4 regions of the Pantoea sp. y20 genome follow, and region 3 is predicted to be linked to each of the others. Evidence: predicted binding sites of a transcription regulator. Region 3 holds the regulator's gene; each other region holds the start of a gene.
What was found. Region 3 encodes Fur, which represses iron uptake genes when iron is present. Its sites were predicted from a motif close to ATAATAATGAGAACNACTATCAA; they were not measured.
Positions count from the first base shown of each region.

Region 1: the regulator Fur is predicted to act here: its motif matches at 1,853-1,875, upstream of fhuA (ferrichrome porin FhuA).
Region 2: the regulator Fur is predicted to act here: its motif matches at 2,210-2,232, upstream of fhuF (siderophore-iron reductase FhuF).
Region 4: the regulator Fur is predicted to act here: its motif matches at 2,733-2,755, upstream of fepB (Fe2+-enterobactin ABC transporter substrate-binding protein).

Region 1 is NZ_CM142816.1:857,009-861,284, forward strand. Features, by position in the region: gene ACYAC5_RS03835 (glycosyltransferase family 25 protein) at 1-1,575, opposite strand, end outside; gene fhuA (ferrichrome porin FhuA) at 1,911-4,109, shown strand; gene fhuC (Fe3+-hydroxamate ABC transporter ATP-binding protein FhuC) at 4,164-4,276, shown strand, end outside.
Region 2 is NZ_CM142816.1:682,618-686,893, forward strand. Features, by position in the region: gene ACYAC5_RS03065 (MFS transporter) at 1-823, shown strand, start outside; gene ACYAC5_RS03070 (YbaK/EbsC family protein) at 820-1,284, opposite strand; gene fhuF (siderophore-iron reductase FhuF) at 1,380-2,174, opposite strand; gene ACYAC5_RS03080 (GGDEF domain-containing protein) at 2,341-3,435, opposite strand; gene ACYAC5_RS03085 (DUF1435 domain-containing protein) at 3,663-3,947, shown strand; tRNA gene ACYAC5_RS03090 (tRNA-Leu) at 4,041-4,127, opposite strand; tRNA gene ACYAC5_RS03095 (tRNA-Leu) at 4,157-4,243, opposite strand.
Region 3 is NZ_CM142816.1:1,257,288-1,261,563, forward strand. Features, by position in the region: gene glnS (glutamine--tRNA ligase) at 1-1,616, shown strand, start outside; gene ACYAC5_RS05800 (hypothetical protein) at 1,852-2,247, shown strand; gene fur (ferric iron uptake transcriptional regulator) at 2,309-2,758, opposite strand; gene fldA (flavodoxin FldA) at 3,113-3,643, opposite strand; gene ybfE (LexA regulated protein) at 3,781-4,056, opposite strand; gene ybfF (esterase) at 4,224-4,276, opposite strand, start outside.
Region 4 is NZ_JBUBNJ010000002.1:220,192-224,467, reverse strand. Features, by position in the region: gene ACYAC5_RS20830 (amino acid adenylation domain-containing protein) at 1-395, shown strand, start outside; gene entS (enterobactin transporter EntS) at 501-1,763, shown strand; gene fepB (Fe2+-enterobactin ABC transporter substrate-binding protein) at 1,760-2,710, opposite strand; gene ACYAC5_RS20815 (ABC transporter substrate-binding protein) at 2,922-3,851, opposite strand; gene ACYAC5_RS20810 (ABC transporter permease) at 3,861-4,276, opposite strand, start outside.

The DNA of each region.
Region 1 (4,276 bases), 400 kb from region 3:
CGGTTTTTTCGACGGCAAATATTCGAATAAGAATGAACCCGCGTCAGCGAGCAGCGCATCCGAACGAGCAAACGTCTGTTTGTAATCATGTCCGCTATCCCACTCCACATTTGAACGATGTTTTGCGGCATCAAACAGTTGCTGATACAGGCTGCGCGCGGTTGCGCTGGCTTCCCCTATCCACTGACTCAGTAGCGGGTGAGGGCGAATGATCAAATGGATATCCGCACGCTCAATCAGCTTTAAAAAAGCGGCGCCGTAGAGCGTAAAAGTGGTAGACATTTTGCGACCGTCAGGCAGCACAAAATGCGGCGTCCAAAGCAACGTTTTGATCTTTGTGGGTGGCTTTTCGTCGGGCAGATGAAAGCGGCGCTGATAGTGGTCAAACTTGGGGTGACCCGTAACATAGACGTGGTTGTTGCCCGCGTCGCACTGAATACCAAACTCCGCTTTATGTCGCTCCGAGCGAGAAAAAATCCACGTCGCCAGATTTTGGCACAGCAAATTAAATTGATAGAGTTGGACCTCTTCACTGATGCCGCTATCGAGCGCATAAGGGATGTAAGCAATTTTCACGCCGCGCTCATGCAGGTAGTCGCTGCGAAAGGCTTCGGGGCGTGCTTCGTCGTAAGGGTTTTGCAAGAACACCACATCGGGCTGACGCTGCTCCAACTGATAGTCTTCAAATCCTGTGTAATCCAGCCCTCTTTCACGCAGAATCTCACGCTGAATATCGCCATTAACATCGCTCGCCTTCCAGTTCAGGTAAGGCACCACCACGATGCGGCAATCGAACGCGGGATTGGCCTGCATCGCCTCAATCACCGATTCAAAGTTCGTCCAACCCGGTGGCCACTGGAAGTAAAAGTCGACTTTAATGGGGCCTGAAGTGGAGGGTGTGAATTTGGCGGGCGCAACGATTTGACTCAACGGTTTTCTGAAGAGTGCGCGGTAATCTACCGTTCGATTTTCGATATCGCTTTTATCGAGCCGTTGTGCACCGGCGTTGGGGAATACGCCCAGCCAAAGATCCTGCTGTATCAGGCTATTCCAGTGCACATCAAGGGCATATTGTGCCTGCGCACCACCTTGCAGTTGCGCCTGCAGCGCCTCGCGATAGTTTTCAATCAGCGTGGTGTAATAGCGGTGATTCACGATATAGGCGCATGCGCACCACGCGAAGTTAGCGCGCACGATATAGTCCACACTTTTTAACGGCGTGACGCGGCGATAATTGGCCGCCAGAAAAGCCACTTGCCAGTTGATTTGCGGCAGGGCGGCAAAGTAGCGGTTGAGATTGTCGTAGTTCTTCTGGTTTTCATTGAAGCTAAAGTCATCCTCCAGAATCAGCACGCGCTCCCAGCCGTTATCGCGTGCCATCTCCAGCGCGGCGATATGCGATTGTGTGCAGCCGATGTAGCCCTTTTCATGCTTGATCGCGTCCAGGCGAACGATTTTTTCAGCGGTTAAACCCAGCTTTTTAAGTTGTTTAGTGATGCGGGTTAATCGGTCTTTGCGTTTCTTCAAATTGATAAAGATAACGCGATCAACAATGTTCCAGTTTATAGCGGTCATGACTGTGTCTGCAGGAAGGAGAATGCAGGACATAAGCAATTAGCGGGCCATTTTTTTAACTTTATGATTTTAATGGTTATCGTAGGTTTGATGCTCTGTCGGGATGAAATAAACTTCCTCTGTGCGGCAATGCAATTTCCCGATTGGCGGCCTCCGCTCCTTTTATTGCTGATTTATTATTTGCGATCATGAATATGCGCGATCTGGCTGTAAACGCCGCGCTTACAGGCATTAATCGTTGCGAATATGGCGCTATTTCGCCTAAAATCCGTGCGTCATAATAATCATTCTCGTTTGTATTCGCCTGCATCGACTTTTTTCGAGAGACCTCACTTATGAATACGCGAAACACCAATCCTTGTTTCTTACGCCCGCGTTCGCTGGCTTGGTTTATTTCACTGACTATGGGTACGTTCAGCGTGCAGGCGTTGGCAGAAGATACCGTGGTGGTTAGCGCCGATGGCGGCAGCGGTGTCGAACAAGAGAAAGCGTGGGGCCCGTCGCCAACCATTGCGGCCAAACGCAGCGCCACCGGCACCAAAACCGATACGCCGATTGAGAAGAACCCGCAGTCAATCTCGGTAGTCACGCAGGAAGAGATGGCGATGAAAAACGTCACCAGCGTGAAAGGGGCTTTCAACTACACGCCAGGCGTGTTGACCGGTAACCGCGGTAGCTCCAATGTCATCGATGCGCTCTCTATTCGCGGCTTCAGCGAAACCAACACCAACCAATATCTTGATGGCCTGAAACTGCAGGGTGATAACTACTCTGAGTTTGCTATCGATCCTTATTTCCTTGAACGCGCCGAACTGTTGCGCGGTCCGGTTTCGGTGCTGTACGGCAAGAGCAATCCGGGCGGCGTGGTGTCGCTGGTGAGTAAGCGTCCGACGCAGGAGACGCTGCGTGAAGTGCAGTTCCAGATGGGCACAAACAATCAGTTCTCCACGGGTTTCGATTTCGGCGGCTCGCTGGATGATGACGGCGTTTACAGCTATCGCCTGACCGGTCTCGCGCGTAGCGCCGATGCGCAGCAGGATATGAACAAAGAGAAGCGCTACACCATTGCGCCATCATTCAGCTGGCGTCCGGATGAGAATACGCGTTTCGATTTGCTAACCTACTTCCAGAACGAACCGGAAACCGGCTATTACGGCTGGTTGCCGCGTCAGGGCACCGTGGTGGGCATCACGCGTCCTGACGGCAGCAGTTACAAGCTGCCAACTAACTTTGATGAAGGCGAAGACAGCAACAAGATTTCGCGCAACACGAGGATGGTGGGCTACAACTTCGAGCACAGTTTCAACGACACCTGGACGGTGCGGCAGAATTTGCGCTATGCGGATCTGAGAACGGATTATCGCAGCATTTATGGCAATGGTTTTAATGCCGCAACACAGCAAATCACCCGCGGTTCAGCGGTTTCTGATGAAAAGCTCAACCAGTTTGCAGTCGATAACCAGGCGCAGGCCAAATTCACCACCAGTCAAATTGATCACACACTGTTGCTGGGTGTCGATTTCCAGCGCACGCGTAATGATATTGATGCGCAATTTGGTACCGCATCACCGCTGAATGCCTTTAATCCACAATATGGCGACGACAGCGTGACGCCGTTCCCTAATCCTTATCAGCACCTCAATAAGCAGCGCCAAACCGGTTTATACGCGCAGGATCAGATGGAGTGGAACCGCTGGGTGTTAACCCTCGGCGGTCGTTATGATTACGCGATGAACTCGGTCTATGATCGCGTAGCCAATAGCGTTGATCGCCAGAACGATCAGGCTTTCACCTGGCGTGGCGGGCTGAACTATGTGTTTGATAACGGTATCGCACCTTACTTCAGCTACAGCGAAGCCTTCATTCCGAACTCAGGTTCAACTTATGATGGTCAAGCCTTTGATCCTTCCCGCGCGAAGCAGTATGAAGCCGGTGTGAAATACGTTCCTAAAGATCGTCCGGTGGTGTTGACGGCGGCGGTGTATCAGCTGACCAAAACCAAAAACCTGACGGCCGATCCGGATACCCTTAACCACCCAAATGCCAGCATTCAGAGTGGTGAAATCCGCTCGCGTGGCGTGGAGCTGGAAGCCAAAGCCGCGCTGAATGCCAACATCAATATGACCGCGTCTTATACCTACACTGATGCGGAATACACCGAAGACACTAACCTGAAAGGCAAAACGCCGGTGCAGGTGCCGAAGCATATGGCATCGCTGTGGAGTGATTACACCTTCCATGAAACGGCGCTGTCGGGCGTGACCGTAGGTGCAGGTGTACGTTATGTCGGCGAGAGCAAAGGGTTGTACGCCAGCGGCGACGATGTGAACCAAAACTTCGACGTAGCCGGTTACACCACCGTTGATGCCGCGCTGAAATACGACCTCGCACGCTTTGGCATGCCGGGCTCCACCATCGGCGTTAACGTCAATAACCTCTTTGATCGTGAATACGTCGCCAGCTGCTACCGCGACTACGCCTGCTACTGGGGCGCTGAGCGTCAGATTGTCGGTACTGCGACTTTCCGTTTCTAATCGTGTTACGCAGGTCGCCATCAATGGCGACCTACAGATTAACCAGGGATTATCATGCAGCATCCGCACCACGCAGAAACCACCTTCAGGCTGGATAACGTCAGTTTTCGTGTGCCAGGCCGCACGCTTCTGCATCCGCTGTCTCTTACCTTTGCACCGGGCAAAGT
Region 2 (4,276 bases), 570 kb from region 3:
CTTGATGTCCGGCATCTTCCAGGCTGGTTATCCGTGCGGCTATCTGCTGGCGTCGGTGATTTTTGGTTTGTTCTTCGAAACGGTCGGCTGGCGCGGCATGTTCCTGATTGGCGCGTTGCCGATTCTGCTGCTGCCGTTTATCTACTTCAAAGTGCCGGAATCGCCGGTGTGGCTGGCGGCGCGCGAGCGGAAAGAGAGCAATGCGCTGCTGCCGATTATCCGCCAGCACTGGAAAATCTGTATCTATATGGTGCTGCTGATGGCCTGCTTTAACTTCTTCAGCCACGGTACGCAGGATCTCTATCCCACCTTCCTGAAAGTGCAGCATCAGTTTGATCCGCACACCGTCAGCATCATTGCCATCAGCTACAACATCGCGGCGATGCTGGGCGGCATTACCTTTGGTGCACTCTCCGAGCGCATTGGCCGCAAGCGCGCGATTATTCTGGCGTCATTCCTCGCGCTGCCGGTGTTGCCGCTGTGGGCCTTCTCCAGCGGTTCATGGATGATCGGTATCGGCGCGTTTCTGATGCAGTTTATGGTGCAGGGCGCGTGGGGCGTGGTGCCGACCTATCTTACCGAACTGGTGCCCGCCAATGCGCGCGCGGTGCTGCCGGGCTTTGTCTATCAGCTGGGGAATTTGATCGCCTCCGTGAATGCGACGCTGCAGTCGCGTATCGCCGAGGCGCACGGCGGCAATTATGGTTTGGGCATGGCGATTGTCGCCGGAACGGTGGCGGTGCTGATTTGCGTATTAGTGGCCTTTGGTCGCGAGACGCGCGGCATCGAAATCTCCGGTGCCGCCGCGCGCGAGTCGTCTTAAAGCGCCTCGCAGACGTCAACCCATTTCGCCGCGGTGAGTTCCGCCATGCGCTGCGGCGAAATGCGCACCGCGCTATGAATCGATCCGGCTGCGGGCAGCACTTCATCAAAGCTGCGCAGCGACACATCGCAATAGACGGTAAGCGGATTTTCCAGCCCGAACGGGCAAACGCCGCCGACCGGATGTCCGGTCCAGTTCACCACCTCATCCACGCTTAACATGCGCGCCTTGGCGCCGAGCGCAGCTTTCAGCTTGCGGTTGTCGAGACGCGCATCGCCGCGCGTAACGATCAGCACGATGGCATCTTTCACTTTCAGCGACAGGGTTTTGGCGATTTGCCCAGGCTGAACGCCATGAACGCGTGCGGCCAGCTCAACGGTGGCGGTGCTTTCCGGCATCTCGATGATGTCGATATCCGGTGCATGTTCGGCAAAGAAGTGCCGTACCGACTCCAGGCTCATTGTTATCTCCGGTAAAAACAGAGCCGAAAAAATGCCATAAGCCTGGAAAAGTGTAAACGGGAGAAAAGGAGAATCTGTAACAGAATGCGCGGGTGCTACACCGCTTTTAACGTGCAGTTACCGCAACGTTCTACATCGGGGATACGATAGCGCTGGCAGCAGCTGCGTCGTTCCATTTCGCCATTACGCGGGATCATGGTGCGATACAGCGGATTATCGCTGCCATCGAGCAGGGATTTGCTGAAAAATAGCGCCTGTTCCAGCTGCAAAATCTTCTCTTCTGGCAACTGGTTTTTCAATTCACCAAGGAACCAGTAAAACGAAAAGCCCATGTTGTTCCAGATAAGCTTCGCATTGATATCACCGTGCTGCGTCATGCCGTTAACCGCCGGAATCAGGCATTGCTGAATCAGGCGATCGATACGCTGCTGTGCATTGAGGTAGCGCGCATCCTCATCTTCCTGCACATCCAGCCAGAAAGCGCACGGATGGCCGTTTTCGTGGAACTCAACGTGAATCAGATGCGGCGAGCAGTTCAGCGCACGCGGTTCCTGCAATAACGCCATCATCAGCGGTGGCAGCAGCAGGCCAAAATACCACTGCGCCCACAGCGATTGCAGCGGCTTAGCTTCCTGCTGCACATCAGGATGATCGCGATAGAGATAATCGCTGTAGCGCTGCGTCAGGCGGCGATAGTGAAGCGGATTGGACCATTCAGCCAGAGTTAACGTCCCGGCGGGTGCCGGCTGGCCAAGCTTGAGGTTATCCAGCATGTAGCTGCGTTGATCGCGCATCAGATCTTCCAGTGCGCTCGCTAAACTGCGATCGCTCTGCATAAAGATCAGTGGATGCTCGCTGAAGCGATGATCCTGACGCGTGATGATGGCCATGCCGGTCCTGAGTGATAACGGGAATCGAGAGACAAATGATAATCGTTCCCAGCATTTTGAACAACATTTCTGCACATGCAACTGTTAACGCACATTTCGTCGCGGCGCGTTTTATCGCGCAATAAATTGCGCCGCGACGAGGTGTGCGTTGGGTAATGACAAGGCTTTATATCAGTTCATTACTCGCCTGCGTCAATTTCGGCAAATCCTCCCACGCCAGAATAGTGTTACGTCCCTGATTTTTCGCCACATACAGCGCGCGGTCAGCATTGGCGACTGCCTGGTCAAAATCGTCAGCAAAGATGGGCGCGATGCCAGCGCTGATGGTGACGTGCGTCGAGACTTTCTCATTGAAGCGGTGCGGAATTTCCAAATCCACCACGTACTGACGAATGCGTTCAGCCAGTTTCATTGCGATTGAGGCGTTTACATTGGTCATCAGCACCAGAAACTCTTCGCCACCGTAGCGTGTGACCACATCGCGCGAACGCACCGCGTCGCGGATCGCCACGGACACGCGCGCCAGCGCCTGATCGCCCATCGCATGGCCGTAATTGTCGTTGTAGGCTTTGAAGTGGTCGATATCCAGCAGCAGCACAAAGTGGCTGCCGGCGTGGTTTTCCAGAATGGTATCAAGGCGATTCTTCAATCCACGGCGGTTGTACAAGCCGGTAAGCGGATCGAGCATGCTCAAATCGCTGAAGCTCTCTTTTTCCTCATACAGCTGGCTAACCAGCCGACGGGTGAAGGTATCAAAGCGACGACGCATTAAATGGTGCAGTGAAAAGCCGATTAATGGCAGCGTAATGGTGAATAAGATCATCATTAAATGCTGACCATCATCCAATAACAGCACGGTTAATACCGGCGGTGTGATGTGTAAACAGAATGCAATCAAATAATCACTCAGCGCAATGGCACTGATAAAGAACACGCTTAACAGGCTGATAATTAAAAAGCTGCCATCAAAATAGTAAACCAGATGATATCTGTGGTTAATATGCCACGCCCACAGCGCACCCAAAATAAAAGCCACAGGATTTAATAGCGGTAATTTTTGTTTTGACGCCATTAAGCAAATAACCAGCAGCGTGGAGCTGAAGCCCGCTACAACGTCCACCGGCAGCGAGCGTATTGGGCTATCGCTGCCTAAAATCGGCAGCAGGCAAAAAAGCGAAACGGCGACATTAAGAAACAGAAATAGCATCAGCGACAGCCGATATTTACTCTGTTTCAACTCATCATAAGATTGTAATTTCATTATTATTCTCGTGACAGCCCTGATATATCAAAGCGCTACCCGCAAGTAATAGTTTACCTACCCGGATAGAGAGCACGTTATTGTTGTGTTAGCGATATTGTTATCGGCGGCAATTTAGCATTTTCCAGTAATTCTGTCATCCGGCATGGCTTGCGACAAAAATTCGCTGCAAGATGAGAAATATTGTCATATGATAATGCGAATATTTATCATTTGAGGGTTGCGCGATGATCATGGCGATAATAGCCGCCTGCGGACTATGGGGCGTGAGCTGGGTAATGGGTAAACGTCTGGATAGCGGTTGGGGCGTGTTATTACCCTGCGCGGCGATGCCGATTTTTGCGTTATGGGAACCGAGTTTCAGTCAATGGCGAGTGGTGATGATTGTGGCACTGCTGCTGACCGTGGTGATGCTGTTTCACCATCGCCTGCGTCACTATCTGTTGCTGCCATCTTGTCTGGCATTGGCGGGCGGCTTAGCGGCGGTGTCGGTCAATTTCCACGTTATCTGATCAAATCGCAGAAACGACAACATCACGCTGAGAGCGTGAAGTTCGTTGAAAAATCTTTCGGGGGATTTACTGCTCGAAAGGAGTGACAACTGTTGGTGCGAAGGGAGGGACTTGAACCCTCACGTCCGTAAGAACACTAACACCTGAAGCTAGCGCGTCTACCAATTCCGCCACCATCGCATCTTAGTTGTCTGTTTATATCGTCGCATTGGTGCGAAGGGAGGGACTTGAACCCTCACGTCCGTAAGAACACTAACACCTGAAGCTAGCGCGTCTACCAATTCCGCCACCATCGCTCAGTGCGCAGATATAAACTGTGTGATTTTAGT
Region 3 (4,276 bases):
AAGATTTGGCGAGCGGTAAGCACAACAGTGTGCATACCCGTTTCCCGCCTGAGCCCAATGGTTATCTGCATATTGGCCATGCGAAATCTATCTGCCTGAACTTTGGTATCGCGCGAGACTATCAAGGTCAGTGCAATCTGCGTTTCGACGACACTAACCCAGTTAAAGAAGATCTGGAGTTTGTCGAATCCATTAAGCGTGACGTGCAATGGCTGGGCTTTGAGTGGAGCGGCAACATTCGTTACTCCTCAGACTACTTCGACCAACTGTTCAACTATGCGGTTGAGCTGATCAACAAAGGTCTGGCTTACGTTGATGAACTGTCGGCGGATGAGATCCGTGAGTATCGCGGTTCACTGACGGCGCCGGGTAAAAACAGCCCATATCGCGATCGCAGCGTGGAAGAAAACCTGGCGCTGTTCGAGAAGATGCGCGATGGCGGTTTCGAAGAGGGCAAAGCCTGTTTGCGTGCCAAAATCGACATGGCGTCCAGCTTTATCGTGATGCGCGATCCGGTGCTGTACCGCATTAAGTTTGCCGATCACCATCAGACCGGCAGCAAGTGGTGCATCTACCCGATGTACGACTTCACTCATTGCATTTCGGATGCGATCGAAGGCATTACGCACTCTCTCTGCACGTTGGAGTTCCAGGATAACCGTCGTCTGTACGATTGGGTGCTGGATAACATCACCATTCCGGTTCATCCGCGTCAGTACGAGTTCTCACGCCTAAATCTGGAATATGCGGTGATGTCGAAGCGTAAACTGACTCAGCTGGTGAGCGAGAAGGTGGTAGAAGGCTGGGACGATCCGCGCATGCTAACCGTTTCGGGTCTACGTCGTCGTGGTTATAGCGCCGCTTCTATCCGTGAGTTCTGCCGCCGTATTGGTGTGACCAAACAGGACAATATCGTGGAGATGGCTTCACTGGAATCGTGCATTCGTGACGATCTCAATGAAAACGCACCGCGTGCGATGGCGGTAATGGATCCGTTGAAAGTGGTGATCGAGAACCTGCCTGCAGGTCACGATGAGATCATCACTATGCCGAATCATCCGAACAAACCGGAGATGGGCACGCGTGAAGTGCCATTCAGCCGTGAAGTGTGGATCGATCGCGCTGACTTCCGTGAAGAAGCCAACAAGCAGTATAAGCGTTTGGTGCTGGGTAAAGAAGTGCGTCTGCGTAATGCTTACGTGATCCGTGCCGAACGTGTGGCGAAGGATGCTGAAGGCAATATTACCTGCATCTATTGTACTTGCGACGTTGATACGCTGAGCAAAGATCCGGCCGATGGCCGTAAAGTGAAAGGTGTTATCCATTGGGTTTCTGCAATCCACGCGCTGCCAGCGGAATTCCGCCTGTACGATCGTCTGTTCAGTGTGCCAAATCCGGGCGCGGCTGAGGATTTCCTCACCACCATCAACCCAAACTCACTGGAAATCAAACAGGGCTTCGTTGAGCCTGGTTTACGTGCTGCCGATTCGATGGCACCGTACCAGTTCGAACGTGAAGGCTATTTCTGTGCTGATAGCGTCTATTCACAGCCCTCCAGGCTGGTGTTTAACCGCACCGTAGGTTTGCGTGATACCTGGGCAAAAATCGGCGATTAATAGTTTTAGTCGCGAGCACGATAAGATCATGAAAGGGCGAGCAATCGCCCTTTTTTATTATCTCAATTTGGCCAGATACGACCTTTTATGCTGCACGCCTCAATTCGCCTTTAATTCCCTATTTGCGACTATTCTGACTTTAGAAAAATTAACCCATTTGGCAGTGTGAAAAACTTTTTTTCAGGTAGGCTATGCGCTCTCAGACGGTGCTCTGCGGCTTATCTAAGGAAAAAAAATGACAACTCTCGCCCAGGAAGCCAGGCATAGCGTGGTGGTTTTACATCAGCTTATTGAACGTATTTTCAATCAGGCGGAAGGCAGTGACGACAGCATTGATCTGTTTTTATCGCACTTTCATCCCGAGTTCAAAATGGTCACGCCGCAAGGCAAACGATTGGACCTCAATGAAATGGAAGTGCTGTTTCGCCAGTTACAGGGGCAGCGTGAAGGCATGCGCATTGCCACCAGTGAGCACGCCATCATCTCGCAGCAAAGCGAGGAAGTGACGATTCAGTATCGTGAATTACAGATGATGAACGGCATCAATCAGAGCCGCATTTCACTGGCGGTATTGGATTGCAGCACCGCCATTCCGCGCTGGCGCTACCTGCAGGAAACGCTTGTCGCCTGATTACAGGCATAAAAAAACCGGCTCAAGCGCCGGTTTTTTTTATACTGCATAGCACACTCAATTACTTATCGTGGAGCGTATCGTCTTCGCGGCAGTCTCCCAAAGCACAATGACCGTACAGGTACAGGCTGTGGTTGCTGAGCTTAATGCCGTGGCGAGTGGCAATTTCACGCTGACGCGTTTCGATTGATTCATCGCTGAATTCTATAACTTTGCCACAATCCAGGCAGATCAAGTGATCGTGGTGATGCTGCTGAGTCAGTTCGAAGACAGATTTGCCGCCTTCAAAGTTGTGACGGGTTACGATGCCCGCGTCGTCAAACTGGTTAAGAACGCGATACACCGTTGCCAGACCAATCTCTTCGCCCATATCAATCAGGCGCTTATACAAATCTTCCGCACTGACGTGATGGGACTCTGGGCCGGGTCCCTGAAGCACTTCCAGAATTTTCAGTCTGGGTAGCGTGACTTTCAGGCCAGCCTTCTTCAATGCGGAGTTGTTGTCAGTCATGCGGATATTGTCCTGTTACTTTGCTAGTCACTTGCGGCGCAGGGGCCTTGAATGTTTAGGTCAACGCGCATTCTCATTTGCGTCTCATTATAGAACTCAAGCAGTGAAATGAAAACCAAGGCAACGTCCTTAATCACCAAAGTTTGTAAGGATATCGTCACTAACGTCTTCAAGACGCTTGGGTTTTGGATTCCATTTCACTCAGCCTCATTCTACTGCCAGAGGAATAAGCGGATGACCATTGCGGGTATTCTACAGATTTGCGGGGAAAAGTTAAAAAACCGTAGCTATTATTTTTATAGGAAATTCCGTTACCCGATGTGAGGCAGTGCGCACATCGGGCAGAGCAGGGAATTAAGCTTCAATAATCTCTTTCAGCTGCAGCTCATCAAAGATCTGCTTCACCCACTTCTCAACGCGTTCGTTGGTCAATTCCGGCTGACGGTCTTCGTCAATGGCCAAACCAAGGAAGTTTTTGTCATCGGCCAGGCCTTTAGAGGCTTCGAAGTGATAGCCTTCGGTTGGCCAGTGACCGACGATCACCGCACCATTCGGCTCAATGATGTCACGGATAGTGCCCATCGCATCACAGAAGTACTCGGCGTAATCTTCCTGATCGCCACAACCAAACAGCGCTACCAGCTTACCATTGAAATCAATCTCTTCCAGCGTCGGGAAGAAATCGTCCCAGTCACACTGCGCTTCGCCGTAATACCAGGTTGGGATACCCAGCAGCAGGATGTCGAACGCTTCGAGATCTTCTTTGGTGCTCTTAGCAATGTCATGCACTTCGGCGACATCTTTACCCAGTTGTTTCTGGATCATCTTTGCAATGTTTTCAGTGTTGCCGGTATCGCTGCCGAAGAAAATGCCTACGATTGCCATGGGTTAGGTAACCTCTTAAATCCTGATTGTGAAAGTAAGTCAGTTGACTGCACAGTTATGCGAATAATAGCAGACCGGTAAAAAGTGCGGAACGTATAAAACCGTGACTTTGTGTTCCAGCGTGCGGTCTTCGCGCGTTACGACAGTTTGAGCTGTGCCAGCAGCATTTGTTCAATCAATTCGCTGCGACTGATGTTTTGCTGATCGGCTAGCGTGCTGAGGGCGTCAACCGCCTCGCTCGACATCTTCAGCTCAACACGACGCAGCCCACGCACTTTATCGCGCTTGAGCTGATTGCGTTTGTTGATGCGTAACTGTTCATCACGCGTCAGCGGGCTGGTTTTCGGGCGACCAGGACGCCGCTCGTCTGCGAAGAGATCAAGCGTAGTGCGGTCTGTCTGTTCTTTTGCCATGGTTTGTAAAACTGAGTGGGCGCGAACGGCGGAAAGGCGCTGCGCGATTAAAACATTATCGGCCCGACCACGGCGAAAAAATATCCGTGGCAAATTTTTAGCGCGACATCATACTCCAGCGCCTTCCCTGACGCCAACCCTAAAGCGCAAGCGGCAAGCTTTTGCTTTTACAGGTTAAAAAAACGCCGAACGGCGCGTAACACCGCATCGGGTTTCTCGG
Region 4 (4,276 bases), on a different replicon from region 3:
ATCCGGCAGAAGGTCAGGACTGGCGCACGCCGGATGCCGATGAAGCGGAACAGGAAGTGGCGCGTGAGCAAGCCGAGTTTATAGCTGCGACCGAAGATGAGCGCGATCCGCTACTGCGTGAAGAGAAGGCGGCGATGTTTAGCACCATCGTCGCGAACTACAAAGACGCCGTCGCACGCCTGGCTGAAGCGCGAACGCCGCGCTATGCCGGCCACGCCACGCTGTTTATGGCCGAGAAAACGCTGCCGCCGGAGATGGATGTGCGCGCCAGTTGGGCACCGTTCGTTGATGAATTGACGATCTTCCCGCTGGATTGCGAACACGCCGATATTCTTTCAGCAGATTCGTTGCAGGTGCTGGGACCGTTGATAAACCGTTTGTTAGCTCGGCGTTAATTAAGGCACATACCGTAGCGGCGCGATTCATCGCGTTTTGACAAAAAACGCGCAATAAGTTGCGCCGCTACGGGTGATGCAAATGTGATTCACCGTTGGAGATTTATGGCTAAGCCCTCGATATTCCTAGATTTCAGTTTGCTTAAAAACAATGCATCGTTCCGCGCGATATTCTGCGCGCGCATGCTCTCGGTATTCGCCCTTGGCATGCTGGCGGTTGGCGTGCCGGTGCAAATTCAGGCGATGACCGGCTCCACGTTGCAGGTTGGCGTGGCGGTAATGCTCGATGGCATCGGCATGTTCGTCGGCCTGCTGCTCGGCGGCGTGCTGGCCGATCGCTACGATCGCCGCAAACTAATCCTGTTCGCGCGCGGCACCTGCGGCATCGGCTTTGTGCTGCTCAGCCTCAACGCCTTCAGCCCAGCACCTTCGTTGCTGGCGCTCTACTTCCTCGCCTTCTGGGATGGCTTCTTTGGCGCGCTCGGCATGACTGCGCTAATGGCAGTGATCCCGCTAATCGTCGGACGTGAACATCTGGCGGAAGCCGGTGCGCTCAGTATGCTAACGGTGCGCCTCGGCGCGATTTTGTCGCCCGCGCTCGGCGGCATGATCATCGTTGCGGCGGGTGTCGGGTGGGCGTTTGCGGTCGCCGCGATTGGTACGCTAGCAACGCTGATTCCGCTGGTGCGTTTACCGTCGATGAAGCCCGAACAACAGGAGCCGGAGCATCCGCTGCGCGCGCTGGCGAGCGGCATGCAGTTTGTCTGCCAGCATAAAGTGGTGGGCGCGGTGGTGCTGGTTGGCTTGCTGCTCAGCATGGTTGGCGCGGTGCGTATTCTGTTCCCGGCGCTGGCGATCACCTATCACGCCGATGCATCCGCATTAGGATTGATGTACTCGGCGGTGCCGCTGGGTGCGATGATCGGTGCCTTTACCAGCGGCTGGGTGCGGCAGTTAACGCGCCCGGGATGGGTGCTGATGGGTTGTGCGCTACTGGCATTTGCCTGTATCGCCTCACTCGGTCTTTACAGTCATCTGATGCCCGCGCTGCTGGCGCTGGTGTGTTACGGCTACAGCAACGCCATCGCCTCGCTATTGCAGTTTATGCTGACGCAGCACCACACGCCGGATGCGCTGCTGGGACGCGTCAACAGCCTCGGCACCGCGCAGGATGTGACCGGCGATTCGGTCGGTGCATTGGGTTTAGGCGCGCTGGCACGTGTGCTGGCACCGTTGAGCAGCGTGCTGTGGTTTGGCGGATTGGCGGCGGGATTGCTGGTGCTGTTGTCGCTGGCGGCGCGCGGCCTGCGCTCGGCGCGTATCAGTGAACAACCGGACGCGCCGCAGCCCGCCACCGCAGAGGCTTAACGGGTAAACTGCCGCTCGATGCTGCTGAGCATATTGCTGGCGCTGTAGTAATCGAGACGAAAAGTATCGTTACCTACGGCAAAGATGTCGTGCTGCTGTACCGCCGGCAGATGGGCGAGGAATGGATTCTTCGCCACCTGCGGCACGGTTTTCTCATCAGCGGCGAACAGCAATAGCGTGTTGCCGGTGATGCCATCGGCCATGTTTTCGCCATTCAGCTGAATAATGTCATTGCGCTTACCCATGCTGGTGCTGCCCTGAAAACTGGCAGGCGGCGCGGCCAGCGTAAAGCCCAAATCCTGTAATAGCGCGCCCTGCGCCGATGCTGGCGTCCACAAGTTCATTCCGCGTCCATCTTCGTAATAGACCAGCGCAGAGGTCGGCTGCGGCGGCAGCGTAATCTTGTGACGCACTGCTTCGACTCGTTGGTCGAATGCTGCGATCACCTTATTGGCATCAGCTTCATGGCCGGTAATCTCGCCCAGCTGCAGGGTCAATGCCTGCCAGCTCTTATCGCCATAGTCGATCACTAACACCGGCGCGATGGTTTGCAGCTGATCGTAGAGGCGCAGCGCCGAATCGCCGCCGGTGGCGGCAATCACGATCAAATCCGGCGCTTCGGCGGCAATCGCTTCGGCATTCGGCTGTGAAATATAGAGCGGTTTAACCTGACGCGCTTTGGCCACCGCGCTCCATTGCGTAAAAAAGCCCTGCGCATCCGATACGCTGCTATTGCGACTGGTGGCGCCGGAGCCAACCAGCGGCGCGTTAATTGCCAGCAAAGTGCCACTCAGCGTAACGCTGGTCGAGACAATGCGCTGCGGCGGCTGTTGCAGCGTGAAGGGGCCTTTCGGTGTGGCGATAGTGCGCGGCCAGGTTGCGTTGGCGTGAACATGGGTGCAGATGAAAAACAGGCTAAGCAGCAGAGAAAGAGCGGGGAAACGCATCAGGTTGTCCATCACTTGATAATTGAGAATAAATATCATTATCAAAAATAAGTGCGGGTGCAAGGGAAATTGTAAACGGATGCCCTCACCCTAACCCTCTCCCGCAGGCGGGAGAGGGAATAATTAGGTGGAGAGAATGGTTAGGTGGGCGCGGCCGGCTCCTTCTCCTGCGCGCGGGAGAAGGCTGGGGTGAGGGGCAAATCGCACCAACCTACAACGAATAACGCGCCATCGGCGCTACAGCCTTAATCACACCATTACCCTTCATATACTCACCAAACGCCTGATAGCGCGCCTGATCAAACGCCGCGCTGTGCGCGGCGAAATATGGCAACGTGGCCTGCCACGCCTGGTGATTGAGCGGCGTATTCAGCTCGGGATATTTTTCGATAAACGCCTGCCACGCTTCCTGCGGATGCGCGCGTAGCCACGCCACGCCGGCATCCAGGCCACGTAAAAACGCCGGAATGCGTTTGTCCTGCGCGGCAGTTTTCTGGTTTGCCAGGATGATCAACTCATCATAAGCAGGCACGCCGTAATCTTCCGGCTTGAACACCGTGGGCTGCGCGCCTTTGTCTTTCAGATCCAGCAGCTCATAGTTGCGGAAAATGGTCATCGCGCCATCAATCTTGTGCGTCAGCAACGCGGAGGTGCCATCCATATTCAGGTTGATGAGCTTCACCGAGTCGGCATCAACGCCCTGCGAAGTCAGCATATTGCGGATCGCCACATCTTCGGTGCCCGGCACCGCGTAGCCGATGGTTTTGCCAGCGAAATCCTTCAGCGAGTGAATATCGTCTGACACCGTGGTCAGCGTATTCAGCGGCTGATTAATCAACGTGCCGACGCGGATCACTGGCACCTCTTTATCCACCAGCGTGTAGAGCTGCGGCTGGTAGCTTACGGCGAGATCGACTTTGCCCGCCGCCAGCAGCAGCGGCACGGACGCGGAATCGGCGGGCGCGATCATCTCCACATCCAGCCCCTCTTTCTTAAACGCGCCGCTGTGCTGGGCAGCAAAAATCGCCGCGTGATTGGGGTTGATAAACCAGTCAAGCAGCAGGCGAACTTTCTCCGCCGCCTGCACGTTAGCGGTCGCCAGCAGCAGCAACGCGGTCAATGCCATTCGTAGGGTTTTCACGGTATTTCCTTATGTAGATTGCCAGAGGATTTTCTTGCGCATCAACGCCACGCTGCCCGAAAGCAGCAGCGCCAGAATCAGTAACAGCAGCAGCGCCGCGAAGCTGGTGGCGGTTTCCAGTCGCGCGTTGGATTGCATCATCAGATAGCCGAGCCCTTCGCTGGCGCCGACCCATTCGCCAATCACCACGCCAATCGGGGCCAACACCACCGCCATCTGCAGGCCGGAGAAAAACTGCGGTAACGCGGCGGGCCAGCGCACGCGCCAGAAGATGCAGAAACGCGATGAAGTGGAGGTTTGCGCCAGCTCCAGCCAGCCGACCGGCGTACGGCACAGCCCATCAAACAGTGACAAGCACAGCGGGAAGAACAGGATCAAAGCCGCTACCACCACTTTTGAGGCGATGCCAAAGCCGAGCCACAGCA